4 regions of the Vibrio sp. T11.5 genome follow, and region 2 is predicted to be linked to each of the others. Evidence: predicted binding sites of a transcription regulator. Region 2 holds the regulator's gene; each other region holds the start of a gene.
What was found. The regulator CRP, encoded in region 2, controls carbon source genes, mostly activating them, when cyclic AMP is high. The targets are predictions, from matches to a motif close to TGTGANNNNNNTCACA.

Region 1: udp (uridine phosphorylase) is a predicted target of CRP. The motif match lies at 4,656-4,671, and genes of this name have one in related genera.
Region 3: ectA (diaminobutyrate acetyltransferase) is a predicted target of CRP. The motif match lies at 5,690-5,705, and genes of this name have one in related genera.
Region 4: OH455_RS04770 (glycogen/starch/alpha-glucan phosphorylase) is a predicted target of CRP. The motif match lies at 2,987-3,002, and genes of this name have one in related genera.

The regions. Positions count from the first base shown of each region.
Region 1 covers NZ_JAPPTP010000017.1:24,351-32,201, forward strand. The annotation lists gene OH455_RS16290 (hypothetical protein) at 1-789, shown strand, start outside; gene OH455_RS16295 (DUF3857 domain-containing protein) at 786-2,693, shown strand; gene OH455_RS16300 (hypothetical protein) at 2,896-3,708, shown strand; gene udp (uridine phosphorylase) at 3,792-4,550, opposite strand; gene OH455_RS16310 (zinc/cadmium/mercury/lead-transporting ATPase) at 4,818-7,124, opposite strand; gene OH455_RS16315 (MATE family efflux transporter) at 7,182-7,851, opposite strand, start outside.
Region 2 covers NZ_JAPPTP010000020.1:52,238-60,088, reverse strand. The annotation lists gene astA (arginine N-succinyltransferase) at 1-857, shown strand, start outside; gene astD (succinylglutamate-semialdehyde dehydrogenase) at 875-2,332, shown strand; gene OH455_RS17760 (DUF1338 domain-containing protein) at 2,512-3,303, shown strand; gene crp (cAMP-activated global transcriptional regulator CRP) at 3,549-4,181, opposite strand; gene OH455_RS17750 (phosphoribulokinase) at 4,424-5,293, opposite strand; gene OH455_RS17745 (YheU family protein) at 5,381-5,593, opposite strand; gene OH455_RS17740 (hydrolase) at 5,633-6,610, opposite strand; gene OH455_RS17735 (TIGR02444 family protein) at 6,622-7,098, opposite strand; gene OH455_RS17730 (ABC transporter ATP-binding protein) at 7,095-7,851, opposite strand, start outside.
Region 3 covers NZ_JAPPTP010000001.1:544,140-551,990, reverse strand. The annotation lists gene ribD (bifunctional diaminohydroxyphosphoribosylaminopyrimidine deaminase/5-amino-6-(5-phosphoribosylamino)uracil reductase RibD) at 1-823, opposite strand, end outside; gene OH455_RS02540 (hypothetical protein) at 1,418-2,542, shown strand; gene OH455_RS02535 (FMN-dependent NADH-azoreductase) at 2,746-3,426, opposite strand; gene OH455_RS02530 (LysR family transcriptional regulator) at 3,561-4,409, shown strand; gene OH455_RS02525 (substrate-binding periplasmic protein) at 4,479-5,255, opposite strand; gene ectA (diaminobutyrate acetyltransferase) at 5,806-6,360, shown strand; gene ectB (diaminobutyrate--2-oxoglutarate transaminase) at 6,372-7,640, shown strand; gene OH455_RS02510 (ectoine synthase) at 7,653-7,851, shown strand, end outside.
Region 4 covers NZ_JAPPTP010000003.1:39,913-47,763, reverse strand. The annotation lists gene malT (HTH-type transcriptional regulator MalT) at 1-2,581, opposite strand, end outside; gene OH455_RS04770 (glycogen/starch/alpha-glucan phosphorylase) at 3,138-5,591, shown strand; gene malQ (4-alpha-glucanotransferase) at 5,693-7,851, shown strand, end outside.

The DNA of each region.
Region 1 (7,851 bases), on a different contig from region 2:
TATCGCTCTCCTCATAGTAAGAAGTTCAACGTCCTAATCGTGATTTTGATGTTACTAAGTAGTACTTACTTGGCAATATCATCAAGTTTACATAGCCCAGTATGGCTCGACGTACTGATACTCACCATTTTTTCCGTTAGCTTCTCTTTGTTTGCGAAGCGTATATCGACCCTGAAACATGCGATACCTTATGTTAACTGGACTAAAGAGCACAATATTAAAGTTGTCCTCAAATGGCTGTTTACCGTTATCTTTGTGCCTCTCTACATCATCGCAATTGCTTCCGAGCTTATTGATATATACAAATATAAAGATACGCCAAGACTTGAAAAAAACACTTCCATTTCCATATCTCAAGATCAAATAGCGTCACTCAGTTTCTTTGAGGACGGATGGTATCAGGATGAAATAGGCACCTACTCTGACGGTAGCGCTGAGGCTGAGTTTAGTAACATCAATACATCGAGCTATCTAATGTTGTTTACTTATGACGAAAAGTTTGGCCTGCTTGATGAGCATATTCACGCTAGACGAAGTTGGGTAGAAAACGATCTATCGAAAACAAAATGTCACCAGGATAAATACCTGTTAAGTGACCAACTGTCTGTAAAGGTTGACCTTATTTGTAGCGGACAAGTAAATGGTGAAGAACAAATGGGGTTTGTTAGTGTTATTGAAACCGCAAACAAAACGTATGAAATTTTAGGTATGTACGCAGGCTCACCCTATTCTTTTTCACAAAGTAGTCAAGAGATCACTCAGATGGTCAGGGAGTTCAAAACACAATGAACAAGTTCATTATCTTCACTTTAGCGAGTTTTGGGGCGATTGCAGCAGACGACAAGGAAGGTGTTGTGTGGCAACAAGATATAACTGCAAATCGAATACTAATAGAACAAGCAAATGCGTTGAAGGACTCAGTGGCTAACACCGATACTATGACAAGGTTGTTGTACCAACAATATTTCGATATACAAGCCAGAAAAGTCGAACGTACCGTAACTATTGTCGACTATTACCCAGACTTTATAGGCACTGAAGAATATGGGTCAAAGTCGATCTATTTCGACAGATATGAACAACAAGTAGATATCATTGCTGCCACGACCATTTCTCCACAAGGTGAACTCGTCAATGTCGACCCTAAGTTAACAAAGCTACTTGATACTCATAGTGAAAATACTTTCACAGACCAACAAAAGCTGCTCATTCCACTTCCATCTCTAAAAAAAGGCAGCATTTCAATTATTAAGTATAGGACCACAACTACACGCTCAGAGCAAAACGACCACTGGTCAAATCAAAGCTACACTCGACGCTCATACCCAATACTTAAATACCTGTTGGAAGCCAATTGGCTTCCTGAAGAAGTCATTCAATGGAAAGCGAATACAAAGGATGTTGTTTGTAAAGACCAAGCGCAAGGTATGCAATGTCGTGGTGAAAATATCGAATCATATCAGCATGATAACTCTACTCGGTGGCAGGACCACATCGGTCGAATAGAAATATCAAACTTTTCCAATTGGCAGCAAGTAATAGATCAAGCAAATGCAGCTATGTCAGAAGCGGAAAATGACGTTAGAGGCCTAGATTCCTTGTACGCAGAACTTTCGCAAAAAGCGAAAAACACGGATGAACTCATAGCCAAAATACTAGAATTCGTCGCTCGTGATATTCGCTACGTATCAATGTCTGAAGCTGAGCACTCCATTACCCCACACACATTTTATGAGACCATCAATAATCGCTATGGAGATTGCAAAGATAAGTCAACGCTACTTAAAGCGCTGTTAGCGAAAGCTGGTATAGATTCAAGACTTGTCTTAGTTGATACAGATCGCTTTAATCAAAGCTCCATGTTGCTTCCTGCGATGAATCACTTTAATCACGTCGTAGTGTGCTTCGACTTATCCGGCAAAAAATACTGCCTCGATCCGACAGATAATTATACTAATTGGCAGTCGACACCTACCTGGATTCAAGGTAAAGCCAGTTTAGTCCTCGAAAACAACCAGCGCCCAAAAAGCATCAACGCAAGTCCTTATCGTTGGAAGGTTGATTCTGAGGTCACATTGCAATTCGACCAACAAGGCGGGCAACTGGAACAGCAGTCTCGTATCTACAAAGGGGAGTATGCGTCCTACTACCGTCAAAAATTGCTATCACGAAGTAAGGAGGAACAACAACAGTTCCTTGAAGAAGAGTACGATGCTGAGGTTAGCTCACTGACAATACCGAATTTCTGGATTACTCACATTAACGATATGAACGCGTTACTTAAAATCAACTCAGATGCTGAATTCGAGCCTTTCCTCGATCCTACAGAAAAGAAGCTCAGCTACTATGAAAATGATGCTTGGTTAGCGTATGAACTCAGTTCGATGAAACTTGAAAATGAGTGGCATAGCGAAACTTTTTCAGGCATTAGTGTATCCAGTAAATATACGTTTGATCTAACTAACAGCCCATGGCTTATAAAGTACCTACCTTCAACAGTAACATTTCAACACAAGTACGGTAGTATGATACGCACTGTAGAAATGAAGTCAGACAATAAGCTCAACGTAACCACTCAGGTGAAGATACGTGCTCAAACGGTTCCAGGGGAAGAGATTGAATCGTTTAACAACTTTATCCAGATACTAAAAGACCATTCTCAGATTCAGTTTACGGCTTTTAGCAAAGCTTAGTTCTTATCAAGCTCGTTCTCGAAGCCCCGCTTTTATAGCGGGGCTTTTTTGTGTCCTATTTCACACTTTTGGTGAATTCGTGCACCTTCTGAGAGCATAACTGCACACCTAAAAACAATAAGTAATTGAAATATAATAGATAAAATTCTGGCATCAAAGCTGCTCCTAGCATTGAGAGGTATCAAGCAACAAGGAGTCAGTCATGTTTGTACTCATTTCTCTCGTTATATCCATTGGCATTTTGCTGGCGATGTTTCACTTTTCAAAACACCGTCAAACGACACTACAGAGAAAATTCGACATTCTCGTATTACTTAGGCAAGTTTTGCTGCTGAGTCGACAGCACAGATCGTTCACTCATCAAGCACTGTCCCTTCAACATCAATCTCAGAGCTTTCCTGAGTTAGAACGAATCTATGACCAAATGATGGAAAAATCGGGTGAGCTTATCGCTGTGGCACAGTTTGAAAACAAACCTATGTATCGAATACTGCAGCTCAAACTGAAAGGACTGCATAAAGAATGGTCACAACGTTCTGTTGCGCGCAATCAAGTCATTCATGGGCATGCCATCCGTCATTGTATGTTCATGATGGATGAGGTGGCTATTGCATGGCTGATTGAATCCGGAAGAGAAGAATTGAGTGACGAATACCATCTAAACTGGCAACAAGTGTTAGATAGTATGGAAGTGCTTACTCAGTTACGCGTATGCATTCAAGAAGCACACTACCCGGAGGGAATGCTAAGAGTTAAATACTATTGTGAGAAGTCGAGACGAAAACTTAATCAACTCTCCTTAATTTGTCCAATGTCGATTGCCTCACCGCTAAGCTCAAAGTCCATGCATACTTTGTCCGAAATAGGTGCTTCTGATGATATGGCGCTTTCAGTGGAAGAGCTCTACCAACTGACGACAGATATCTCCCTGATTATTTCTCAGGTGTATGACCAAATGTTGTCGAACATGACAGAAAGTTTGTATTTACCTCTCCCTAAAGTGGCTTTTAGTTAGCCGAACATCCCGTTACAGGTGTATTGCGAGATAAAAAAAGCCCTGCTCAAAGAGCAGGGCTTTAGAAAGGGAAAAGTTTGCTATTAAAGCATCTTGCGTGCAGCTTCAACCACAACTTTGATTGAACGCGCTTCTGTCTCTTTCAGCGTTGAATGGTCTGGGATCTCTTTCTGAGTACGGTTGATGATAACACCCGCAACACAGCCCGCTTTCAAGCCTGAGCTTGCACACATGGTAAGTAGCGTCGCAGACTCCATTTCAAAGTTCAGCACGCCCATATCTTGCCATTCTTTCATCGAGCCTTGGAAACGCTTCACGACGCGACCTGAGAATGTATCGTAGCGTTCCTGACCAGGGTAGAAAGTATCACTAGATGCAGTAACACCCATGTGTACATTTGCACCAGACTCTTCAACAGCGGCTTTCATCGCTGTCGCCACTTCAAAATCAGCCACTGCTGGGAATTCCATCGGAGCAAAGTGAAGACTAGCGCCATCTAGGCGTACAGAACCTGTTGAAACAATCATGTCACCAACGTTAACGTGTGGCTGAATTGCACCCGTTGTTCCTACTCGTAGGAAAGTACGTACACCTAGTTGCGCCAACTCTTCGACAGCGATCGAAGTAGAAGGACCACCAATACCAGTAGAACAAACAACAACCGGCTTACCATCTAACTCAGCACGGTAAAGTGTGTATTCACGGTGGCTCGCCAAAAATACCGGATTCTCCATTTCTTCTGCGATCTTTTGAACGCGTGCAGGGTCACCTGGGATGATCGCCAACGTGGCACCAGCAAGATCAGCTTCAGTAACGCCTAAGTGAAATACGGCTTGAGACATAGGGGGCTCCTTAGTTTGACGAAACTTGATTCAACACACGAACCTGTTCGTTCTATAAATTTCATTGGGTACTGGAATACTTTATCTGACTCACGCCCACCAAAGAGTGATAAAACTCACATTGATGAGCGCAAACAGTATTAACATTACACATAAAATCGTTTGGCATCACACTTTTATACAAATAGGCTACTCATGTTGCATAAAAAACAGCCTCTATACCATGGATACAGAGGCTGAGAGTTTAGTCAGGCATGTAGTGACTCGCTATTCCTGATGGGACTTAAATTTCAATAGTCGAAGTGCATTCAAGGTCACAATCGCAGTTGCCCCACTATCCGCTAATACCGCCACCCAGAGACCAGTAATCCCCAATAAACTCGTGACTAAGAAGACACCTTTCAAACCCAGAGCCAAGAATATATTCTGACGAATATTGTTCAGTGTCGCCCGCGACAGCTCTATCATACCTGCTAACTCCATCAAACGATTGTGAGTAATTGCAGCATCCGCGGTTTCAAGAGCCACATCTGTTCCGCCCCCCATAGCGATACCGATACTTGATGCCTTCATCGCAGGTGCATCATTGATACCGTCACCGACCATAGCAACGTTTGCATTAGCGGAAAGCGCCTCAACATAGGTGACTTTGTCCTGAGGCAGGAGGCTGGCTTTGAAATCAATGTCGATCATTGAACTGATCGCTTGCGCGCTGCGAGGGTTATCACCTGTTAGCATAATCGAATTGATACCTAAACCTTTCAGCGCTTTCACCGCTTTGGCGGAATCTTCTCTTAAAGTATCTTGCCAAGCAATCAAGCCCAGTACTGTGTCTTCGTTTTGGACAGCAACTACCACTGTCTTACCTTGCTCTTCCATCTGCTGAATAAGAGACTCGATGTCACTGCTCAACTCAAACCCAAGCTTACTTGGTGCAATCGCTTGATACACAACTCCATTCACTACACCTCGAACACCACTACCAATCAACGCCTGTTTGTCCGAAGCCTCTGGTAAGTTAATGCCCGTTGATTTTGCTTTGTTCACCAGCGAGACTGCCAGAGGATGGCTTGAACCCACCTCAATAGCCGCGATACTTTCGAGCACTTCCGACTCTCGAACCTCACCCAAGGTGATGATGTCGGTCACTTCTGGTTTGCCTTTAGTCAAAGTACCCGTCTTATCGAAGGCGATGGTTTCGATCTTTCCGAGCTGTTCTAGCGCCGCTCCGCCTTTAATTAGAGCCCCACGTTTTGCTGCTGCAGCCAGCCCCGATGTAATCGCTGCTGGTGTGGAGATCACCAGAGCACAAGGGCATGCAATCAATAGCAACGCCAGACCACGGTAGACCCAAGTCTCCCAAGGCTGAGCAAAGAACATTGGCGGTACAATGATCACAAACAGTGACACTAGCATCATGAGTGGTGTGTACCAGCGGCTAAATTTATCTAAGAAACGTTCCAGAGGTGCTTTGCGTGACTCCGCTTCTTCAATTAAATGAAGAATACGATCAATGGCGTTCTCTCCTTGTTTGGAGGTAATCGTAAAACGTACAACCTTATCGACCACAACAGCCCCAGCCATCACAGATTCATTTTGATAGCGCTCGACTGGAATCGCCTCACCGGTGAGTGCACTTTCATCGAAACTGGCGACATCACCGATCAATTTACCATCTGCAGGCAATCTTGCTCCGGGCGAGACCTCGATGATATCGCCAGGTTGCAGCTCACTAGCAGAGACTTCAACACGTTGGTCGTCAATAATTTTGGTCGCAGTTTCCGGCACCAATTCCATCAAAGCTTGCACGCCGCTGCGGGCACGAGAAGCTGCAAAAGCCTCTAACTGCTCACCAATCAAGAACAGCAGTAACACCATGGCCGCTTCAACGGTCTCCCCCAGATAAAGAGCACCAAGTGCTGCCACACTCATCAGAGTTTCAATGGCAAAGGGTGTACCTGATTTGGCTAATACAATCGCTTTCTTACCGATGGGATACAGGCCAGCCAAACACGTCAGGATAAACATCCATTCGCTGACTAGAGGAAGAGCCGGTTTGAGCACTGCCGCAACCGCCATCGCCGATGCAATAGCAATAATCTGGGCGTTTTGCTTGAAGATATGTTTCCAACCAGAAGTCGTTTTTTGATTAGAAGAAGAGTTGGGACTGGCAAAGCTAAAGCCAGTATCAAGAATAGTTTGTTCAACCAGTTGCGCCACACCAGAGTGGTCTACTTTTACAACCAATTTTTCTGTCGCAAACAGAACTTTTGCTTCAACAACACCATCAACTTTGTTAACGGCAGTTTCAATTTTTCGCGCGCAGGATGGGCAGTCCATACCACCGATTTTCCAGCTTTGTGTCATTCGAGGGTTTTGTGACAGACCGGAGTCACTTTCCTCATCGGCTGGATCAGTGCCACTGCCACAGCGGTCTGAGCTACAGCAGTCCGAATCTGACGTTTCAACGCCTGCCATCTTAATGGTCGAAAATTTTGGACTGGCACAAGAGTGAGTATTTGATGGGTTAACCGCTACTTTGTCTGAACGACATGCTTGATGTTTAGTGCACATAAACTTATCTCCATTGAATGTACACCTTAATCATAAACCTTGGAGTCAGCTCCAAGGTCAACTATTTTTTATGTCTTGAGGAGAAATTTTTTTCTGTCTCGCCACTTCATCAATCAAGACAGCGTCATGAGTACAAAACGGTTGCGAATTAATACTGGTGATCGAGGGGTCCTCCTCCACTAGCTCTGCAGTCCCACCTTTGATTAAGTCGGCTAAATGCATGCGCAATGCCAAGGTGGCTAGGATGCCGAACACAATCGAACCAAGCGCTTGACCATACAGCACGCCCAATGCCCCGAACCAATTCGATCCTAAATAGACAAACGGTAACGTCCCTAACGTCGCTTTACCTAAGTTTAGCGCTGTAGAATAGAGCGGTTTACCGAGATTGTTAAATGAGGTGTTGGCCACAAATTGAGCGCCATTGAAAATAAAGCTTGCGGCCACATAAGTACAAAAGGCAGAGACAATAACCGCCGCATCTCCTATTAAACTGAACCCAGAAATCACTAAAGGTTGTGCGAAGTAGAGAATGAGACAAACCAAAATCGTGTAAGTGGTCGTAACAATCAGCGAGTTGTTTAACGTATCTCGTACCCGGTCAATCCGCTCCGCTCCGAAGTTTTGACCTATGATAGGCCCGACCGCACCCGACAAAGCAAAAATCACAGCAAAGCACACTGGGATCAAGCGTCCGATTACCGCATAACCTGCAACAAAGTCTTCG
Region 2 (7,851 bases):
CCGGTGACGAAGGTTACTTGATGGTTGGTTTCGACAGTGAGACTGGCGAAGTGGCAGGTTGTACTGGTATTGAAGCGTCTATTGGCTGGGATGTGCCATTTTATTCTTACCACATTAGCACCATAGTGCATTCATCACCGAAACTCGGGGTGAACAATGTGGTGAAGTTGCTGACGTTTGGCAATAACTACACAGGTTGTAGTGAAATTTGTACCTTGTTCCTACGCCCGGATTTCCGCGTTGGGCTCAACGGTCGTCTGATGTCGAAATGTCGTTTCTTGATGATGGCGGAGCATCCGCATCGTTTTTCTGAAACGGTTTTCGCTGAAATGCGTGGTGTCTCGGATGATGAAGGTAACTCACCATTCTGGAAATGGCTGCAAGAGCATTTCTTCTCGATTGACTTCACGATGGCAGACTACCTGACCGGTATCGGTAAGAAAGGTTTTATTGCCGACCTTATGCCTAAGTTGCCGATTTATATCAACCTGCTAAGCAAAGAAGCTCAAGCAGTGATTGGTCAGGTGCATGAAAATACTAAACCTGCACTGCGTCTGCTTGAGAAAGAAGGTTTTACGTGCCGTAACTACGTCGACATCTTTGATGGCGGCCCGTCCGTGGAATGTGATGTGCGTAATATTGAGTCGGTCCGTCACTCTTTCCGCGCCAAAATCACCATTGCTGAGCACACCAGCTCGCAAGATTACCTTATCTCAAACACATCGTTTGAAAACTTCCGTGCTGTAGCAACTAAAGCGGCGTACGACCAAGCTTCTGAATCTGTGATTCTGTCGCCGGATGTGGCTAAAGCACTGGAAGTCAATGAAGGCGAATACGTTCGCATGCTGGCTCAGTAATCGAAAGGAATAGAAACATGACACATTGGATTGCAGGCGAGTGGCTTGCCGGGCAGGGCGAAGCAATGAATTCGACCAGCCCATACAACAATGAAGTGATCTGGCAAGGCGACAGTGCGTCTCCTGCGCAGGTTGAAGCGGCAGTCAGTGCGGCTCGACACGCCTTCTTAAGTTGGAAAAAAATGACTTACGCTGAGCGTGAAGCTATCGTGCTGGCGTTTGCTGAGAAAGTAAAAGAAAACAGCGAACAAATCGCTGAAATCATTGCGAAAGAAACCGGAAAACCTATCTGGGAAACACGTACTGAAGCGGCAGCCATGGCCGGTAAGATTGCGATTTCTATCCGTGCTTATCATGACCGTACCGGTGAAGCGACACGCGAAGCCGCTGGCAACCAGATTGTCCTACGTCATCGTCCTTTGGGTGTGATGGCGGTATTCGGCCCTTACAACTTCCCAGGGCATCTGCCAAACGGTCACATAGTGCCAGCATTACTAGCAGGTAACACGGTTGTATTTAAGCCATCTGAGCAAACGCCATTGACTGGCGAATTCGCAATGAAACTTTGGCAACAGGCGGGTTTACCAGCCGGTGTCATCAACCTTGTTCAGGGCGCGAAGGAAACGGGTGTTGCTCTCGCCGATGCAAAAGGCATTGATGGTGTGTTGTTCACTGGTAGTGCCAATACAGGTCATATCCTGCATCGTCAGTTTGCAGGGAAGCCAGGTAAAATGTTGGCGCTAGAAATGGGTGGCAACAACCCTATGGTGATCTCTGAGAATTATGGCGAGTTGGATGCAACCGTGTATACCATCATTCAGTCTGCTTTCATCAGTGCAGGTCAACGTTGTACTTGTGCCCGCCGTCTCTACGTACCTGTTGGTGAAAAAGGCGATCAACTGGTGACTAAGCTGGTTGAAGCGACAGAGAAGATTCGTGTTGATCAACCTTTCGCTGAGCCTGCACCATTTATGGGCCCTCAAATTTCTAAAGCCGCGGCTGACTTTATTCTTAATGCGCAAACCAACTTACAAAGCCTTGGCGGCGTGAGTTTGCTAGAAGCCAAAGCGGGTGAAGCGGCATTTGTGTCTCCGGGCATTATTGACGTGACGCCAATTGCTGATCTGCCAGATGAAGAGTATTTCGGTCCACTACTGCAAGTGGTGCGTTACCAAGGCTTGGAAAAAGCCGTTGAGCTGGCAAACGATACGCGCTTTGGCTTGTCGGCTGGTCTCGTTTCCACCGACGACAGCGAGTGGGATTATTTTGTTGACCACATCCGCGCTGGTATTGTTAACCGTAATCGTCAGTTAACTGGCGCGAGCGGTGATGCACCATTTGGTGGTCCTGGTGCTTCGGGCAACCTACGACCAAGCGCTTACTACGCAGCAGATTACTGCGCGTACCCAATGGCTTCAATGGAAGGGGGAGAAACACTACTACCCGCGACCTTAAGCCCGGGTGTTGAGTTATAAATATATTTTAAGGGTTTCCCTTACCGCCTCCCTTTTAGGGAGGTTTTTAAACGTCACAGGTTGAAGGCTATCTGATCAGATTTCTGGATAAATTTGGTCAGATAGCCTCCTTTATAAAAAATTCAGTCAACAATAAGTATAACTCCGTTAACGTAGACAAACCCAAACAAGGAGGCGTTATGACGCCACAAGTTTTATTCCAGTCGTTATGGAATGACTATATTCAACGCTTATGTCCCTCTGCTGATAACGTTCACCAGCTGCTTCAGGAAAATGAGCCGCTGATCAATGACCACATCGCCCTGCGTACATTTAACGTAGCGCCTTTAGGTATTGAAACACTGGCCAAACCATTTATCGACGTGGGCTACAAGCCATGCGGTGATTATGAGTTCGAAAGCAAGAAGTTAGTGGCGAAACATTTTGAGCACCCAGATCCAAAACAGCCGAAAGTGTTTATCAGTGAGTTAAAAGTGAACGAGTGTTCTCCAGAGCTTCAGGCCATCGTTGCCAAGCTAGTTGAGCAATTGGACACCGATAAACTCAAAGGTCATGAGTTCTTGTCTGGTGGGCGTCTGTGGGATCTGAGTTTTGCTGATTACCAGTTACTAGCAAAAGAGAGTGAATACGCTTCCTGGCTGGCGGCACACGGCTATGGTGCCAACCACTTTACAGTGAGTGTCAATCAATTAGATGCGTTTGAGGAAGTGAAAGGTGTCAATGATCACCTACGTGAAGCTGGTTTTACGATCAACGAATCAGGCGGTGAAGTAAAAGGCTCACCTGACGTGCTGCTTGAGCAATCCTCCACCATGGCAGATAAAGTGCCAGTGACCTTCACAGAAGGGACTGAGATGATTCCTGGTGGCTTCTATGAGTTTGCTAAGCGCTACCCGATGAGTAACGGTGAACTCTACCCAGGATTTGTTGCAGCCTCTGCTGATAAGATCTTCGAGAGTACTAACGGGTAGGAAAATCTGAGAACGGACTTCGTCCTCGGGAACGCTGCGCTTCGAGATTCGGGCTGCGCCCTGGTGAAACAGTCGTCATTCCATAGACCGACGAAGGAGGGAGTAGGGAATCTTTATAGATTTACCTGCTTGTTTGAAGAGATCCCCAACTCGGTCGTCCCTCCCTCTCGGGGATGACATAAGCAAACAAAAAAGCCACCAATGTCTCCATTGGTGGCTTTTAAATTCTTAGCGGTTAATCGAAATTAACGGGTACCGTAAACAACGATTGTTTTACCGTGGGCAGAAATTAAGTTCTGCTCTTCTAGCATCTTCAAGATACGACCTACGGTTTCACGAGAACAGCCAACAATCTGACCGATTTCCTGACGAGTGATCTTGATCTGCATACCGTCTGGGTGCGTCATTGCATCTGGCTGTTTTGCCAAGTTAAGCAGTGTCTGCGCGATGCGGCCTGTTACATCAAGGAATGCCAAGTCACCGACTTTCTGACTGGTCACTTGCAGGCGGCTTGCCATTTGTGCAGATAGACGCATCAGGATGTCAGGGTTAACTTGGATTAGCTGACGGAATTTCTTGAATGAAATTTCTGCTACTTCACAAGGAGATTTGGCACGAACCCATGCCGTACGCTCTTGGTCTTCTTCGAATAAACCAAGTTCACCGATAAAGTCACCTTGGTTTAGGTAAGAAAGGATCATTTCCTTACCTTCTTCGTCTTTAATAAGTACAGCCACAGAACCTTTGACAATGTAGTAAAGAGTCTCTGCTTTTTCGCCCGCGTGAATAAGCGTGCTTTTTGATGGGTACTTATGAATATGACAGTGTGAAAGGAACCACTCTAATGTTGGATCGGTTTGAGGTTTACCTAGAACCATAATATCTCACTTCCTCTGCAGGGTACGCTTGCTACTTTCCATGTTTTAGCTAAGCCTTGAATCAAGACCTACTAGGATAAGAGCACTTTTCAAATGCTGCAAGCCATCTTTGTTTCGGTTTCAAATAGTATCTTTTTTTGAAATCTATTTCTTGATTTTAATCGGGTACATCTTACGATTTTCTACGCAAAAATGTGCACATGATCACGGTATGAAAAGTAATCGTGTTTAGAACGCGAGTCTTAGCCAATTTTTCCGGTTTCAATTAACTGTTGCAAGATAGGGCGAACAATCAGCTCGACAGCGAAACTCATTTTTCCGCCCGGCACCACGAGCGTGTTGTGACGTGACATAAATGAACCGTCAATCATCGCCAGCAGATATGGGAAGTCGACATTCTTGATACCACGTAGGCGAATGACAACAAAGCTTTCATCTAAGCTTGGGATGCCTTTAGCATTAAGTGGGTTGGAAGTGTCGACGGTCGGAACACGCTGGAAGTTGATGTGAGTTCTTGAGAACTGAGGAGTGATGTAGTTGAGGTAGTCGTCCATCGAACGGACAATTGAATCCATCACCGCTTCACGCGAATGGCCGCGGTCACGGGTGTCTCTGACAAACTTTTGGATCCATTCCAAGTTGACAATGGGTACCATGCCGATCAGAAAATCGACGTGCTGAGCGACATTCACATCGCCATCAACGACGCCACCGTGTAAGCCTTCATAAAACAGCACATCAGAGTTTTCTGGCAGTTCTTGCCACGGCGTAAAGGTCCCCGGCATTTGGTTGTATGGTACGGCTTCATCAAAGGTGTGCAGATAACGACGTACCTGACCTGTCCCTTCGTTACCGTATTTACGGAAAAACTCTGCGAGCGCCGGAAAGTCGTTGGCCTGCGGACCAAAGTAGCTAATGTGACGACCTTGCTCACGGGCTTTACGAATTTCGACATCCATCTCTGGGCGAGTAAAACGGTGAAAGCTATCACCTTCGACCCAAGCGGGCTTGACGTTCATCATGTTGAACATTTTGCGGAACGCTTCAGATGTCGTAGTAGTGCCTGCACCAGAAGAACCGGTGACGGCAATGATTGGATGTTTTGCTGACATGACAAACCTTGTCTGTAAATAACTGTCCCTTGTTGCATGTCACTATAACACGCTTTATTGGAAGGGCACGGTATGATGTGTTTTAAATTAAAACTTTTGCTTGAGTTGAATATCGACGGTTTCGTGAAGCTCGGAAAACACCACAACAGCCTCGCCTGATTCGAGCTGGCTTTTTATTTGCTCGACTTTGTCTGGTAGGGATATTTCCAGTTCACCATAGTCAGTGCCCTCGCGAAGGACGAACTCACGAATCAGGTTGTCTAGTGTGTCTGGGTCAATTTGTTGCCATGGAACGATCATAAATACCTCTGTCTTTTATGCTCGAAAAGTTGAGGGCTATTATCCAGAAACCGCCAGACTTTGGTAGTAGGCTGGTAACGCTTCTTCTAACCAGAACCTAGGTTTGAGTGCGCTGCCAGTTAAGAAACCAACGTGTCCACCTTGTTCGAACAGCCGGTAGTCGATATTGTCAGGGAGGACATACTTAGGGATCACCGCATCGGTCATGAAAGGGTCGTCTTTAGCATGGATGATTTGTGTCGGTATGCGAATGTCTTTCAATTTGTGGATACCCGAACAACGTTGATAATAATCTTGTGCATCTTTAAAGCCATGCAGTGGCGCAGTGATCAAGTCATCAAATTCAAACAACTTGGTGACTCGCTTAATGCTCTGGTAAGACACATCGAGTTCGCCTTTAATTAGGTGATGTTTCCGCAAAGCCGTTTTTTTCAACGATGAGAGTAAATAGGTCTTATAAACCTTGGAAAAGCCCTTCTCGATGCGTTCTGAACAAGCCGATAGGTCAAGTGGTGCCGACACTATGGTCGCCGCAGAAAGCAGAGGCGCTTGATTGTACTCAGCTAGATAGTTAGCCAACATGTTGCCACCGAGCGAAATTCCAACGGCGACTTTGGTTTCGTTCGGCACTTGTTGATTGAGCTGCTCAAGGAAGAAACGCGCATCTTCTACTTCACCGGAGTGATATGCCCGTGCTCGGTGGTTAGGTTTACCGCTACAGCCACGGAAATGCATCATCACAGATAGCCAACCTTGCTGAGAAAATGCGTGCATCAAGCCATTGGCATATGGGCTGTAAAAGCACCCTTCTAGGCCATGAAACAAGATAAAAACAGGCTTTTTCTTCGCGTGTTCAGTTTGCCAGTCTTCACTCCACGCCAGATCGAGGAAATCACCATCTGGAGTATTCAGGGTTTGCCACAGTGGTTCAAATAGCGCTTTTTTGCGAATAAATCGTGGCGCTAGAGTTTGCAGGTGCGGATTGGCTAATCCTTTGGCAGCAATAAATTGAGTCATAAGAAAGCCTGTCAGTGGGTGAGGTCATCGATGGATTGGGCAAAAACGGCGTGTAAATGTTCTCCGCCAAGCTGACGACAATATCTTAACGTCAGCGGTTCATCTTGGTTATTCTGTAATTCTATACTATTGATGCAGTCGACCAGATCAGACTGCTGCTGCTTTTCGAGTTGTAATTCGAACTGCAAAGCTTCTCTGTAGAGGGTATCAGAAACATGAGATTTGAGCTTACGGCGCAGGTCGCGATAGCTGTGTAACAAGGTTTCTGAGCGCCCCAAACATTCTTCGACTTTATGCCAGTCTTCATCGAGAAAGGCAGCTTGCTGCTCATCAAGCCATTTCAGCAGCAACAGCAAGTTTACATTGCCTTTGAACTGGTTTTGTAAATTCAGGCACGCATCTTTGACTTCCCTAACACTGTAATATTGTAGGCTGAACTGCCATAAGCGCTCTAGTGTCAGAGATGTTGATGCGTGCTTTGAGCTCATTGACCGTTAAACTCCTGTTCCATCTGCTCCAGCTCTTCCTGTAGCGCCATCCATTCCATTTCGACGTCTTCCAGTTCGGCTTTGGCCTGACTCTGAACGGTTAATATCTGATTAAGTTTAGCTTTGTTTTCCGCTTCATACAGCGAGTTATCAGATAATTGCGTTTCTGCTTCCGCTAATTGATGACCAAGGGTCTCCATCTTAGCCTCAAGTTTAGTAAGTGTTTTGCGTGCAGGAGCGGTCTGTTTACGGAATTCGGCTTCACGACGCTTTTGTTCTTTTTTGGCAGCGGCACTATTGATGTTGCTCTTTTCTGGTTGTGCAGATTGCGCTTCGCGGCGTTCAGCTTTTTGCTGTTCTGTCAGCCACTTGTAGTAATCATTCAGATCACCATCAAAAGGGGCAACCTGACGAGCATGAACTAAGTAGAGATCGTCTGTGGTCGCGCGCAGCAAGTAGCGGTCGTGTGAAACAATCACCATCGCACCTTCGAACGTTTGTAGAGCCAGCGTGAGAGCTTGGCGCATGTCTAAGTCTAGGTGGTTGGTCGGCTCATCAAGCAGTAATAAGTTTGGTTTTTGCCAAACGATCAGAGCCAGTACGAGGCGAGCCTTCTCTCCGCCAGAGAAAGGGGCCACTTTTTCTAGCGCTTTATCACCTTGGAATCCAAAACTGCCCAGATAATTACGTAGCTCAAGTTCGTTTTTATCCGGTGCAATTTGCATCATATGCTGCAGTGGTGTTTCTTCTGGG
Region 3 (7,851 bases), on a different contig from region 2:
CCTTGTCTTCATAATGCTCAACCTTGATCACTGTAACGCCGAGGTCAGACAGCCGCTTTTCTTTCTCTGGTTGTGCAGAGAGGGATGTGGTTAGAACCATCACTTTTCTGTCGCAGTGTTGTGTAATGACCCGTGAGTCTATTGGAAGACTCAGTTTGGAATCGAGAATAATAATGTCAGGTTGCTTGATATGCTCTGTTTCGAACCGTGCAATCAGCAATGGGTCGTCGGCAAGCATGGTATCGATGTCGGTAATAACAGCACAACTTTCTGCACGTAACCGCATCGCATCGTGGCGACACTTATCATTGATAAGCCCAAGTCTGTGGCCATTTTTTAATCCCACTTTACCATCTAGGCTTGCGGCCACCTTGGCTACAACCCGCGGCGGTAAGCCTTGCATTCTGCGTATATAGCCTTCATTGAGTTGGAGCGCTTCTTCTTCACAACATCCTACTTCTACTGCAATTCCGGCTTCTTGTATCGCTTTTACACCTCTGCCCGCCACTTTAGGGTTGGGGTCTAGCATTGCGACAACAACCTTGCTCGGTTTAGCGCTAATGAGAAGGTTACAGCAAGGAGGTGTGCGCCCAAAGTGAGAGCAAGGCTCTAGAGTGACATAAATAGTGGTGCCCTCGTATTGAGCAAGGTCGCCTGTTAGCGCATTGACTTCTGCATGCGCACTTCCTGCGACTTGATGGAATCCGGTCGCGATGACTTGCTCATTCTTAACCACCACGCAACCGACTCTTGGGTTCGGGGTTGTCGACATGCAGCCTTTTCTAGCCTGCTGTAACGCCAATTGCATATATTTATTATGCATTCTAATCTTGCCTTTAATAACTTTATATAATTATCAAATGTTATCATGTTAGATAATTTTAAATAGTTAATAATTCACGAACAAGTTGACGCAGTTCAAAAGGTAATGCTTAGTGATAAATAAATATATCAATTTATTATTATAGTGGAATAAATATTAAAGAATATAAGGGTTAGGTTTGCCATTTATTAATAAATAACACTTTATTTATTAATTTGTAAATATTGGTAATGCAAAAATATATTAGATCTTTTAACTTCTTTAAGTCCAAAGTCGGGCGGAGCTAGTGGGGGCTGTATTGAAGAAAGCGAATCAACTCAACCAGAAGCTAACGATCACATTGTGAACGTATACCTAGGGTTATTGACATTGTCTTCTTCCCCGATGATGACGATTTAGACAAGGAGGGAAAGTCGAAGAAGACCTATGGGGGGAGGGGTTGCTAAGAAAAGTGCCTTTAGAGCCTTAGCCATTTACGACTAGGTGAAGTATCCGATTAACTTGCCTATTGCCTCAATTTTCACTTTTTATACACATACGCTTTATGTATTCGTGCATAGTAAGTTATTCGTCATAACAATTAAGGATGATTGCATGGTCAATTTAAGAGCGAAGGTGGTTTTTGTTAGTTCAATACTCGCTACATTAGTGGGTTGTAGCAGTAACCCGCTGGACGATAGGTATGTGGGAACCACGTATTATTTTTCAAAAGCTTCAAATCAACTAGCGTATAGCCCAGATTACCACCACCCTGACCCGTCCCGTTGTATTGAAGAAAATGAGGAGTTTAAAATCATCCTAAACTCCGCTGTATTCTGGGGTGGGGCAGATGGTCCAAAGGAAAACTTTAGCGAAGGTGAGACGAAAAAAACGTCCGACAATGAGCTTGGTTATTTCATTTCGGTCAGCGGTGGAAAGAACACACCATCGATTCAAGATTATCTGGTATACACAACGTATGGCAGAAAAAAAGGTGAGCCAGCCAACTTCATTAATTTACCCGTTTATACAGGTAAAAACGATGGCAACGAAAGCATTGTTTTTGAAGTGAAAGTACATGAGTTTGACAAAAAAAATGGACAAGAAGCATTTAAAAAGTTGAGTACTCTATCAAGGTCGCTCGTGAAACTTTCTGGCACTTCGCTTCAAAATCCAGAAGTAACAGAACTCGTCAATGATATTGGTAATATGACCGTTAACTCTATGTTCAAAGATGATATCGTGACCTCGTTCAAAATGACCTTTACGCCATGCGGCTTGTATGCAGATAACGCCAAGTCAATTTATCTTCAGAGTGGCGACATACTATTCATGAGAAGCGCAAATTCAGGCTCAACCTACATCACTCCTTTCTATCATCGTCGTCAGTTGCAGATCATGAAAGGTGAGTTGTCAGATAACGACATTCGTGACGCCATTCATTGTATGGACACTGGTGGAGAACTTATAGGCAAAGTGAAATCTATCAATTACTCCCAGATAAGTTTCTCTATACAACAGGTCAAAAGGCAGCCATCAACAGATGTGAACCCTGATGGTGAGGCGATTGAATTACTGACCAAGGTGGACAACCAGATCAAGTCAGACATTCGTTTGCTGAGAAGTGACCTAGAAGCAAGTCAGCTCGCAATTAGCAACCTAAAAATAGGGCAGCCCAAAACGGATACAGCCCAGACTAGTAAGGTATGTAAATCTAAAGATAACAAAAAGCAAGAGTAGAGATATTCGGGACACACACCAAAAAGACGTCGTTGGACGTCTTTTTGCGTTTCTAGCCGCATTCACATTTGCCGCTTAACGACAAAAGAGCAGTCAGCTTAGGGTCTTTTGGTGCCTGTCCTTAAATCAATTTTATTGATGAAATAGGTAGCCCACCTTTTTCGACTTATTGCTGAACGAGTGAAATGGACTGTCTAGCATGTTTAAAGACTCAGTATCTCGTTTCCAGCTAACTTAGACGCGATTTTATCGGCTTTTAACTCTGCCATTTGCAAAGATTTTTCATGCCTATTATCAGAAAACTCCTGATACTCAGATGTTATTTCGTAAATCTCAGCCACACCTAAATATTTACTCAAAGTGCGTAAATGCGGTACCAAATGGCTGGATGTTTCATTTATTCCCCCTTTTTCAAAGCCAAACTCACCACTTGACGTAACGATGACTAAAATCTTATCAGACAAGAGAGGCAACAAAGGTTGATCGCCGCGCGCCAAATCAAAGTCAAAGGTTTTGTTGATACGTATGATTTGATCAAACCAAGCCTTTAACTGCGCGGGCATTCCGTAATTGTACATTGGCGAAGAAATGACGAGGATATTCGCTTTTTCGACCTCTGCAATAAATTCATCTGACTGTTTCAAGATCTGTTGCTGTAGATGGTCTCTTTTCCGCTCGGGTGTGAATGCCGCACCTATCCAATCTTGAGTAATAAACTGAGGAGGATTGATTCCAACATCACGGTAGATGTATTCATCTATCGCAGCTTGCTGTTTAAACTGTGTTATAAACCTTTTAGCTATCTTTTTTGAAATGGAGTCGTGCTGTGGGTTTACATTCGTAATTGCTCTAACACTCGAATCTATATGTAGAATAACACTCATCTTAGGTGCCTTTTCTTGTTTAACCTGTCTGCCATTTTTCTACTTCATGAAGGCAAACACAAACGAGTAAAATGCGTTTACAGGTGAGTAAAATTCATCTAAATTTCCTTTTTATTGTTTAATGAGTCACCATCATGCAAGTTTCTTTACCCGCACTTAAGGCATTTGAGTCGGCTGCTAGGCTAGGCAGCTTTAAGGCCGCTGCGGCTGAATTATCCATATCCCCAACTGCGGTGTCACATCATATAAATAAACTAGAGCAGCGCCTAAACGTTACCTTATTCATACGAAAAGCAAGAAAAGTGATGCTTACGGAGCTCGGCAAAGAACTCGCCGTTGCTACCAGTCATGGATTTCAATCTATTGAAACGGCAATCGAAAAAATTACCACAAAAGATAAAAAAATTAATGTAACCACTACGTCGTCATTTGCTGCTTTGGTTTTGATCCCCGCTCTTCAAGAGTTCTATGCGTTATACCCCGAGATTGACGTAAATATTACAAGTGGTGAGAACATTGATGCTAATAACTTCACCTTACCTATCCGGTTAGGTGAAACTGCTCAACAATCAAGCATGGATATCATCAAACTCGAAGAGTTTAATCTATTTGGCAATACCAACACTGATGCTAAATTTGACCAAAAAGAGAAAATAACGATTTACACCACTGATTGGAAAAACAGCAGCTTACCCAACGTGCCATTGCAATCATGGTTGGAACTTAACGGCTTGGTGAATAAGCAAATTCACGTGAGATATTTCGATCAAGAGTTATTTGGTATACAGCAAGCTTTACTAGAAAACGCTTATGTATTCTGTTCAAGAACGCTCATTCAAGGTTATTTAAAGGCTGGTGTGTTAGCTGAAATGAACACCCTAGCTATCCGTTCTCAGCTTTGTTACTACATAGCGAATAAAGAAAAGCGCCTTTCTCGACACAACTTTAAGTTCATAGAATGGTTACAAGCGTTGCTTGAATAGCTACCAGTATCGCAAAAGCTTTTGCTGCCTGTGCTAAATCATACGACGCGAAATGAACGGGGAGGGAAACTATTTGGGCGCATACTTTTCTGCCAGATCTTTAATGAATCCTTCTTGTTGAAGTTGATCAAACGCTTCCTGAAAGCTTGCAGCCAGTCTTGGGTCAGTATCTTTGTGCAAAGCAAAGTAGCCTCCATTCCCAACTGGGCTTAGGTATAACAGAACTTCGTAATCAGAAAAGGACTCGCCCAGTTTTTCTAAGTAATGGTGAGTTGAAAACATCGCATAACTAATCGCGTCAACTCGGTCATATTGAAGCATTCTGACTAATTGCTCCCCCGAATGAACCTTGTGCAGTAACACATCTGCTCCGCCGTTTTCTAAGAAAAAGTTCTCACCACTGTCTTTATTGACGACGCCAATGGTATCAGAATCAAACGTTGCGTTAATGGCTTCCATCGTGGTTAAGCTATCGAAACGCCCCTTCTTCGCGATTAATGCAATGCGGTTTTCACTCAACACAGGGCCAACCCATAAGAATCCCAACTGCTCTCTTGCCGGTGTTCTGGACATTGAGAACAGCACGGTACCAGGAACCGTCTGTAAGTGTTTGAACCCTCGCGCCCAAGGCAGTACTTGTATCTCATGTCGAGTCCGTTCGACGTTCTTTTTTTCCCAAATCGCCTCTAGGAGCTCAACGTATATACCACTGGCTACGCCATTGTCAGAATAGGTCCAGGGTGGGTATTCTTCGGTTATCCAAATTAACTCTTTCCATGATGTCGCTGAAGCCATCACTTGGAAAGAAAAAAGGAGAACAATCACGTGTAAAAATACCTTTCTCATGACACAAAACCTCGATGAAAGGAGTCCATTATGGAAAGTATACTAGGGCGCTCTGGATTGGTTGGGAAATCAGCGAAAAATGCTGGAATTGAGCCATTGGTGCATGTCCCTAAATCACACGGTTCTTTTCCCAATCCAGTGTAATTGATTGCCAGCAAAACTTGAGTATCGACTCACACAGCTAAATATAATTAGATCTCTAACTAAAAGTTGGTGTCAATGCAGTGCTAATAATTAACCATTCCATAATAACACTTACCGCAGTCGCCACTCAGGGTTGATTTAAGTTTATGAAAAAGTTGAATTTATTGAGTGTCATGACTTTTGAACATTCAACCCTAGGTAGGCTGGGAATCTTGAGTGATATCATTACCAATGAGAATTTGATTTAAACTCTAATAATTAGTGTTCAAATTATCACATAGGCTACATTTTGTGATTTTCATCACAAATAATTAGGCTTAATGACGCCAATTCTTGCCATTTGGACCATGGCTAGCGTGATAATGAACGTGAATTTGTTTAGAGTACAAAGTAAATGCACATTCCTATGATCATTTCAGCACCTTGGGTAGTGTTTCCTGAGATCGGAAAAGGGACCGACAATTTTGGTTCGTTTAGTGAGCCTAGCGCGGATGACGGTGACGACATCTTTAACCTCATTGCCAAATGTCCACCACTTGATACTAACTCTTCGTATTGTAACTTCCTGCAATCAACCCACTTTCGGAAAACGTGCCTGATCGCTCGCCATGAGAATGAAGTGTCAGGTTTTGTTTCTGGTTATCTCAAACCGGAACAACCAAATACTCTCTTCGTATGGCAAGTCGCAGTTTCTCCAAAACATCGTGGTAAGGGGCTTGCGTACCAGATGCTAAGAGCGCTTCTCTCAAGAGAAGCTTTGCAGGAGGTGAAGGCTATTGAAACGACGATCACTCGTGATAACGGGGCATCCTGGGCACTGTTCAAAAAGATTGATGCTAAGAATGGTAATCAAGGCAGCGTTTCGACGTTTCTCGATCAAAAGACGCATTTCAAGGGCAAACACGATACAGAGTATTTGTATCGAATCCCACTAAATACAATCAACCAAGAAGATAGATAAACGGTCTAATCATGGATATTTTTAACAAGAAAGAATCACAAGTACGATCTTACTGTAATAGCTTCCCTGTTGTGTTTACCAAAGCAAAAGGTTGCTGGCTCGAAACCGAGTCAGGAAAAAAGTACCTAGACTTTCTTGCTGGGGCTGGAGCACTCAATTATGGTCATAACAACCCAATATTTAAGCAAGCATTGCTCGAATACATTGAGTCTGATGGTATTACCCACGGGCTCGATATGCACTCTGGTGCAAAAGGGGAGTTCCTTAAAGCCTTACAAAGTTATGTTCTTAGTCCAAGAGGGCTAGACTACAAAGTTCAGTTCACTGGCCCAACTGGAACTAACGCAGTTGAAGCAGCATTAAAGTTAGCCAGAAAGGTGAAAAGACGCAGTTCAGTCGTTGCGTTTACCAATGGTTTTCATGGTTGTACATCTGGAGCATTGGCAGCCACGGGTAATCAGCATCATCGCCAGGGCGCAGGGGTTAGCTTAAACAACATCACGCGGCTGCCTTTTGAAGGTTATGCTGATATTGATGGCCTCACATTGTTTGAAACGATGCTCAGCGACCACTCTTCTGGCTTGGACAAACCTGCTGCTGTGCTTGTTGAAACGGTACAAGGTGAAGGTGGGCTTAATGTCGCCTCAGATGCGTGGTTGCAACGCCTTAGCAAACTGTGCAAACAAAATGACATATTGCTGATTGTGGATGACATCCAAGCAGGATGCGGACGAACGGGCACCTTTTTCAGCTTTGAACCTTCAGGGATAAAGCCTGATATGGTGACCTTATCAAAATCTATTGCTGGCTATGGTCTACCAATGGCCATTGTTCTGATGAAGCCAGAATTAGATATTTGGAGCCCCGGTGAACATAACGGCACCTTCCGTGGTAATAATCACGCTTTTGTGACGGCCACTCAAGCACTCGAAATGTACTGGGCTGATAGCCAACCATTCGAACAGCACATCGCAAATTGCTCTGCCTTAGTTGCTGAGCAAATCTCCTCAACTCTAGTTCGCCATCCTGATTTGTTCGTAAAACAAAAGGGGCGTGGAATGATGATCGGCATAGAGTGTTGCAATGGGCATTTAGCAAGTGAAGTAGCAAAAACATGCTTTGATAATGGCTTAGTGATTGAAACGGCCGGGCCGAATAATGAAGTTATCAAATTTTTTGCGCCACTAACTATTACAAAATCTGAGTTAAAACAAGGCTTAGATATCTTCCAAAATGCGGTTGAAATCGTCCGCCAACAGCAATTTAAAAAAGCATCGTAATTAGGGAAATCAATGATTGTTCGTACATTAGAAGAATGCCGTGACAGCCAACGTAGAGTCGCGTCAGAAACTTGGGAAAGTGTCCGCATGTTGCTTAAAGAAGACAACATGGGCTTTTCATTTCACATCACAACTATTTTTGAAAATACAGAGACACACATCCATTATCAGAACCATTTGGAATCGGTCTACTGTATGAGTGGTGAAGGTG
Region 4 (7,851 bases), on a different contig from region 2:
GAGCAATTTGCTCGTTACTGAAGCCAGAATAGATCAATCCGAGTACTTGCCATTCTCTCTGAGTGAGAGGACTGGTGCGGACCAACTCTGGAATGTTTGGATGGTTTACTAGCTTCTCAACAAACTCCTCATCAAAATGCACAGAGCGGCTGCGCTGAGTCGTCGATATATCCTTGAGCAGCTGTTGAGCACGGTGTCGTTCAAGATCAGCCAACTCATTTTTGTTGACTAGCTTTTCTAGAACATGGCCGATCTTGCCACCTTCTACCAAGAAGTTACCCAAAATACCGGTCTGATTCGTCAGTTCTAAGGCTTGTTTGAGCAATAATTTAGCACGCTGTTCATCTTGCTGTGCCGTTGCCAATACGGCTTCGACGATTAGGTTGCGATTATTGTCTGTGACTAGGCTGTTGAGATTGGTTTGTTCTTGCAGGAATTTCAGCGTTTGAGCTGCCTCTTCAAACATGCCTAGGTTGATCTGTGCACGTGAGATATTCCGCCATTGAAGCTGGGTAAAGTGGTTACACGCTTTTTCTGGGCGAGGTGTTGTTTCCAGCCAATGTTGAATCGCTTCCATATCGCCTCGTGCCTGCCAGAACAGAATCAAAGACAAAGAAGCGTTAGCCGTCCAGTCAACATGGTAGGTAGACTGCTTCTGTAGGTGAACAATTTGCTCAATGAACTTGTTGGCTTTGTCCAGCTCACCACGGCCAATAGCGATACGCGCGAGCATAGAGTAGCTATGTAGGTGCTTACTTGGGCTGTGATTACCCAGTACATCAAGCCCTTTGTACGCGCACTCTTCGGCTTCATCGAGACGATTCCAGCACCAGAAAATCTGTGCACGAATACGTAGCAAAAACTCATGCATTGGCACTTGCTGCAACTGCTGTTCTTCGATGAGCTTGAAGGCATTTTCCTGTACTTCAAAGGCTGCTTGAACATAGCCTTGGGCAATCAGAATTTCGCTTTGCTGCAGCATTGCCCACAACGCCTGATGGTAAACTTGATACTGCCTCGCTAGCTTCTCGGTCTGCTGCATCATAGGTAATGCACGGCTCAAATGACCCAGTACATGGTTTACTTCACCAACAACAGACGTAGCCACGATGCGGCTTCGGTAAACTGTACTATCAAGTTGCCCGAGTGACAACTCAGCCAGTTCGAGTGCCTTCTCTGGCTCGTTTTGGTTTATGGCTACCTGAGCGCGTAAGGCGTTAAACTCGCCTTGCTCTTTGGTGCTCAGTGTTACATTGAGCGCCTCCATTTGCTCATCCGCCTTGGACAGTAGATCGCCAACATCGTTGTATCTGTGCTGACTTTGCGCTAACCATGCTTGAAGCATGCACAATTTCGGCTCGCTGTAGAGCTGTTCAGGGGCGAGGGTGTTGATCGCTTTCTCTACCGTCTGCAATTCGCCACCATTGAACATTTTCCAACCAGATTGACTCAAGATGTCCGCAGTAAGCTGGTGGTTCCCGGCTTTTTGCGCATGCCGAAGTGCTTGATGCGGAGAAGATAAGTTTAACCATGCCTTTGCAGCGGTTTGATGCAGTTCTTGCTCTTGCTGAGGAATACGTGCTGAGCGCTCATGGGATAAAAACTCAGCAAATAGATTGTGGAAGCGGTACCAGTTCTGCTCACCTTCAAGCGGGTGGATAAACAGACCATAGCGATTGAGTGACTCAATCATACTTAGGGCATCATCACGCTTTGTCAGAGCTGATACTAACACATCATTGAAGTGATCAAGGACAGAGCATTGCAGTAGAAACAGGCGTGTTTCTGCATCCAATAGGTCAAACACCTCTTCCACCAGATAATCCCATAGATGAGCGTGGTTAAACTGTGAGAACGACTCGGCAGATTGTGCCAGTGTTTTATGTTGATGCTGAGCTTGAAGTGCGATCAACTGTAGTGCAGAGGGCCAGCCTTCTACGTAGTTTCTCAAGTTGTCAGCAGTGATATCATCAATCCCATCAGCGATTCGTTGGTTAAAGAATCGGGTGGTTTCTTCGGTATCGAATGCCAGCAATTCGTCGCTAATCTCTATCATCAGGTCGCGGACCCGTAAGTTTGCCGTACCAAGCGGCGGTGTCGCACGGCTGGTGACAACCAGCGTGAGATTGTCAGGCATGTGTTTGAGGAAAAAACGGATGGCCTCATGAATTTCATCGTTAGAGATAAGATGATAGTCATCCAGAACCAGATAACACTCTTGATGGAAATTGGCGAACTCGGCAAAGACTTCACTAAAAAGAGAATGAAGTGACGAAAACTGGCGCTTTTCTGCCAGCTTCTGAGAATTTGGGCAGGCGTTGTGTGTCGCCTTATTCAATGCCTTTAGCAAGTAGTTGATAAAACGGAATGAGTCGTTGTCGCTTTCATCAATACTGTACCAGCCAGTATTGGCTTTATCAGACAGCCACTGCGAAGCCATTGTCGTTTTTCCGTATCCTGCTGGCGAGCGGAATAGTACCAGTTTGTAGCAGGGGGCTTGCTGTAATAAATCGAGAACTCTTGGGCGGACAATTGCGTTGTGTAAACGTCCCGGACGGGTTAATTTCGAAGGAATCCACATCTTCTTTTCCCTGTTCTTAAACACTCTTGAATCCAGATTCTATTCAGAGTGTGTGGATGAAAACTTAGTCAGTTAGACCTAATGACAGGGATGTTACTTGAGAACAATAGCGACAGTTATTGATCAACCACCAGATTTTCGCGTATTTCACATTTTCCCTGTCTCTACGCCCTGTATTTGTGATTTTTGTCACCTTATGCTGAATCTATAAGTAAGGGTTATCGCTTCTTCTGCACCAAAAGTAATGAAAGTTGCGTAAACAACCCCCTCAATATGTGATCGAATATGCATATTGATTATTTTGTTGAGAATCACAACACCTTACCTTCATACATCAGCGCTAAGGTGAAACCCGTTGATGGTGTGATCTTTATCACCAGAGCTAAGGTGTGGACTCGTTTGATTTGAGAGTTAGATCACTGAGATTCTGGTCATACGCCCTCTACGCCCTGCATCCTCCTCCTAATAAGCCGTGTATCTGGGAGGATGTTTTGGTTGTCGTGTCAATGCACGATATGTCTCAGATGGATTAAACCCAATAAGTGAGATTTCTCTAATGAAACCTACGCAACAGAAAAATTTTGATAAGGCGTCATTTCAAGCAAGCGTCAAGAAACATTTGACCGCGACTTACGCTACGACGGTCGAAAAAGCCGAAAGCCGTGCATGGTATTTGGCAATGGGCCGAGCTCTGGCTGAGCAGACAACATTTGATATGCTGCAAACTGAGCAGGATGACAAAATCCTTAACGCAAAAAGCGTTAACTACTTATCTCTTGAGTTCTTGATTGGCCGCTTGACGGGCAACAACCTAATTAGTCTTGGCTTATATGAGCAAGTTACGGCAGCAATGGAAGAGATGGGGCAAAATTTAACAGACCTGCTTGAAGAAGAACGTGACCCATCATTGGGCAACGGCGGTTTGGGTCGTCTGGCTGCGTGTTTCATGGATTCACTAGCGGCACAAGAATTCCCAACGGTGGGGTATGGCCTTCACTATGAATATGGTCTGTTTAAGCAATCGTTCCAAGAAGGTCACCAGCAGGAAGCGCCGGACGCATGGCGTTGTGTAGAAGGTTACCCATGGGAAATCGCACGCCCTGAATTAGCTCAGGAAATTGGTTTTTATGGTCACGTTGAAGTTTACCGTGAGGACGGCAAAGAGAAGCGTCGTTGGGTTCCGGGTATGTCTGTAAAAGCGATGCCGTGGGATCTGCCAATTGTGGGTTACGAATCTGATACCGTTTACCCACTGCGCCTCTGGGAATGTCAGGCGATTGCACCATTCTCTCTCGCTAGTTTTAACAATGGTGATTACTTCGAAGCTCAGCACTCGCTGATAGACGCAGGCAATATCACCAAAGTCCTTTACCCGAACGACAACCATGAGAAAGGTAAAACGCTGCGTTTGATGCAGCAATACTTCCACTCGGCTGCATCAGTACGTGACATTCTTCGTCGTCACGAACAAGCTGGCCACACACTGGCGTCACTTCCAAAATACGAAACCATCCAGCTCAACGATACGCACCCGACGATCGCGATTCCTGAATTGATGCGTATCCTGATCGACGAAAAAGGTCTCGGTTGGGATGAAGCTTGGGATATCAGCTCAAAGACGTTTGCTTACACCAACCACACCTTGCTTCCAGAAGCATTGGAAACGTGGAGTGAGTCTCTGATTCAACGTCTGCTGCCTCGTCATATGGAGATTATTTACCACATCAACCACCTGTTCCTACAGGAAGTGCGTCAGAAGTGGCCGGGTGATGTTGCAAAACAGCAGAAACTGTCGATCATTCAAGAAGGCTTCCACCGTATGGTGCGTATGGCGAACCTGTGTGTTATCGGCTCTTACGCGGTGAATGGTGTGGCTGCACTGCACTCTGAACTGGTTAAGCGTGATTTGTTCCCTGAATTTGATGAGCTGTATCCAACTCGCCTGCACAACGTGACCAACGGTATCACGCCACGTCGTTGGCTGAAATTCTGTAACCCGGGTTTGTCTGCACTGATTTCTGACAAAATTGGTACAGAATGGCCAGCGAAACTGGAGCAGCTAGAGCAAATCGCTAAGTTTGCGGATGACGTGAAGTTCCAGAAAGAATTCATGGCAGTGAAGAAAGAGAACAAACAGCGTCTGGCTGACTGGGTGTCTGAAAACATGGGTATCGAACTTGATACCAACGCAATTTTCGATGTCCAGATCAAGCGTTTGCACGAGTACAAGCGTCAGCACTTAAACATGCTACACATTCTGTCACTCTACCATCGTCTACTGAACGATCCTGATTTCGATATGGCGCCACGAGTTGTGTTCTTCGCAGCAAAAGCGGCACCGGGTTACCACTTAGCGAAAGAGATAATCTATGCAATCAATAAGATTGCTGAGAAGGTTAACAACGATCCTCGTATTGGCAACAAGCTGAAAGTCGTCTTCATTCCTGATTACCGCGTTAGCATGGCAGAAATCATCATTCCAGCTGCTGACGTATCAGAGCAAATCTCTACGGCCGGTAAAGAAGCGTCAGGTACAGGTAACATGAAGATGGCACTAAATGGTGCACTAACTATCGGTACAATGGATGGTGCGAACGTAGAAATTCGTGAAGAAGTCGGTGACGACAACATTTACATCTTTGGTCTAGAAGTGGACGGTGTTGAAGCTCTGCGAGCACAAGGCTACAACCCATTTGAGTATTACCACGCAGACCCGCTACTAAAAGCGTCTCTGGAGCTGCTACTGGGTGAAGAGTTTACCCCGGGTGAACCAGGTAAATTACGTGCGACCTACGACAGTTTACTGGATGGTGGTGACCCATATCTATGTTTGGCGGACTTCGCATCCTATGTCAAAGCGCATGAGGATATGGACAAACAGTATCGTGATCAAGCCGGATGGGCGAAGAAAGCGATTCTGAATACGGCACTGGTTGGCAAATTCAGTTCAGACCGATCTATTCGAGATTACGTCAATAACATCTGGAAACTGGAAGCCGTTAAACGCTAGTTCCTAACAACAAAGCCAAGGCTGTGAAGCCTTGGCTCTCTTACGTTACATATTAATAAAAACCCTACATTTTGAAGGTATGTAGTCCTTCGGAGAGAGCGATGAAACAACAATACGCATTACAACAAGTCGCCGAAATGGCAAGAATTGCCGACAGCTACGTTAGCGCGTGGGGAGATGAGGCAAAAGTAGACGAAGAAACCATTCGCTATTTATTGAGATCTTTAGGCTACGACACAACGAATGATGACACTCTTCTGCAATCAGCAGAGAAAAAACACAAGAAAGACGTACTAGATCCTGTGCTGGTGGTGCGTGATGGCGAGCCAGTAGAAGTTGCACTTAATCTGGGCGCAAGTGCCCGTGAAAGCGAGTTCAGCTGGCGTTTAGATACTGAGCAGGGAGAGGTACTTGAAGGCTATCTTCAGTCTCAAATCGTTCGTGACGAGCGTAAAGAGGGTGGCCCTTTAGTGTTTGCATTACCGAATGATTTGGCTTGGGGTTACCACAAGCTGACCATTATTCGTAAGCGTCGTAAGTCACCTTATGAAATGACTCTGATTGTCACGCCAAAATCTTGCTATAAGCAAGAGGAAATCGATGCTGGCAAAAAAATGTGGGGACCGAGTGTTCAGCTATACACCTTACGCACTCAGCACAACTGGGGAATTGGTGACTTCGGTGATCTAAAACAACTGGTGGCTGATATTGCTTCCCGAGGGGGAGATTTTGTCGGCCTGAACCCGATTCATTCACTCTTCCCTGCAAACCCAGAAGGGGCCAGCCCTTACAGCCCATCTTCACGACGTTGGCTGAATATCATGTATATTGATGTCAGTTCTGTTCCTGAGTTTGCACTGAGTATAGAGGCGCAGCAACGTGTGGGTAGTGCAGAATTCCAACACCGCCTGCAAAAAGCTCGCGAATCGCATTGGGTGAATTACACTGAAGTGGCTGATCTAAAATTGAGCGTGTTGCCACTGCTGTTCAGTGAATTTAAAAAGCGTCACTTGGATAACAACACTGAGCGTGCTCAAGCTTTCTTAGCCTTTGTTGAAGAAGGTGGCGACAGCCTAGTACATCAAGCGGCGTTTGATGCTCTGCATGCTTCCCTGCATGCTGAAGATTCCAACATCTGGGGTTGGCCGGTTTTCCCTGACGAGTATCGTCGTTTTGAAAATACCGCGGTTCAGAAGTTTATTGAGCAGAACCTCGATCAAGTGCACCTCTACATGTACTTGCAGTGGGTCGCAGATATCCAAATCAATGAAGCTCAGGCATTAGCGGAAGAGAAAGGCATGTCTGTTGGCTTGTACCGTGACTTAGCGGTTGGTGTCGCCGATTCTGGGGCGGAGACTTGGGCAGATGACGGTAACCTTGTGATGGATGCCAGCATTGGTGCTCCACCTGATGTACTTGGCCCATTAGGACAAAATTGGGGTCTGCCGCCATTGAACCCACAAGTGCTTCAGGAAACCAGTTACGACGCATACATCAAATTGTTGCGCGCCAATATGAAGCATTGTGGTGCGCTGCGTATTGACCATGTTCTTGGCCTACTGCGACTGTGGTGGATTCCAAAGGGTGAAAATGCAACCAAAGGCGCTTACATCTACTATCCAGTAGAAGACATGCTCGCGATCTTGGCACTTGAATCTCACCGTCACCAGTGCAGTGTGATTGGTGAAGACCTAGGCACAGTGCCCGATGAGATTGTAGAACTTCTCCGTGAAGCGGGTGTGCATTCTTACAAGGTATTTTTCTTCGAAACATCTGAAGACGATGGCGGTTACATTTCGCCCGCTCATTATGCGAATCAATCGATGTCTGCTCTGTGTACGCACGACATGCCGACATTGCGTGGTTTCTGGCATTGTGATGATCTTAAGATAGGTGAAGAACTGGGTTTGTACCCAGATGCCGAACAACTTAAAGGCTTGTTCACCGACCGTTTAGAGAGCAAACAGGGTATTTTGGACTCAGTCGCCTGGCATGGTTATCTTCCTGAAGGGGTTGGCCGAGATGCGCAGTATGTTCCTATGGACTCGTATCTTGCAGAAGCACTGCAATTGCATGTTGCAGCGGGTGCTTCAACATTGTTGAGTGTTCAGCTTGAAGACTGGTTGGAAATGGATAAGCCAGTCAATATTCCTGGTACCGTTGAGGAATACCCAAACTGGCGTCGTAAATTGTCGATGAACCTAGATGAAGTGTTTGCTCAAGAAGGGGTAAACCGCATTGCTTATAAGCTGACAGAAGT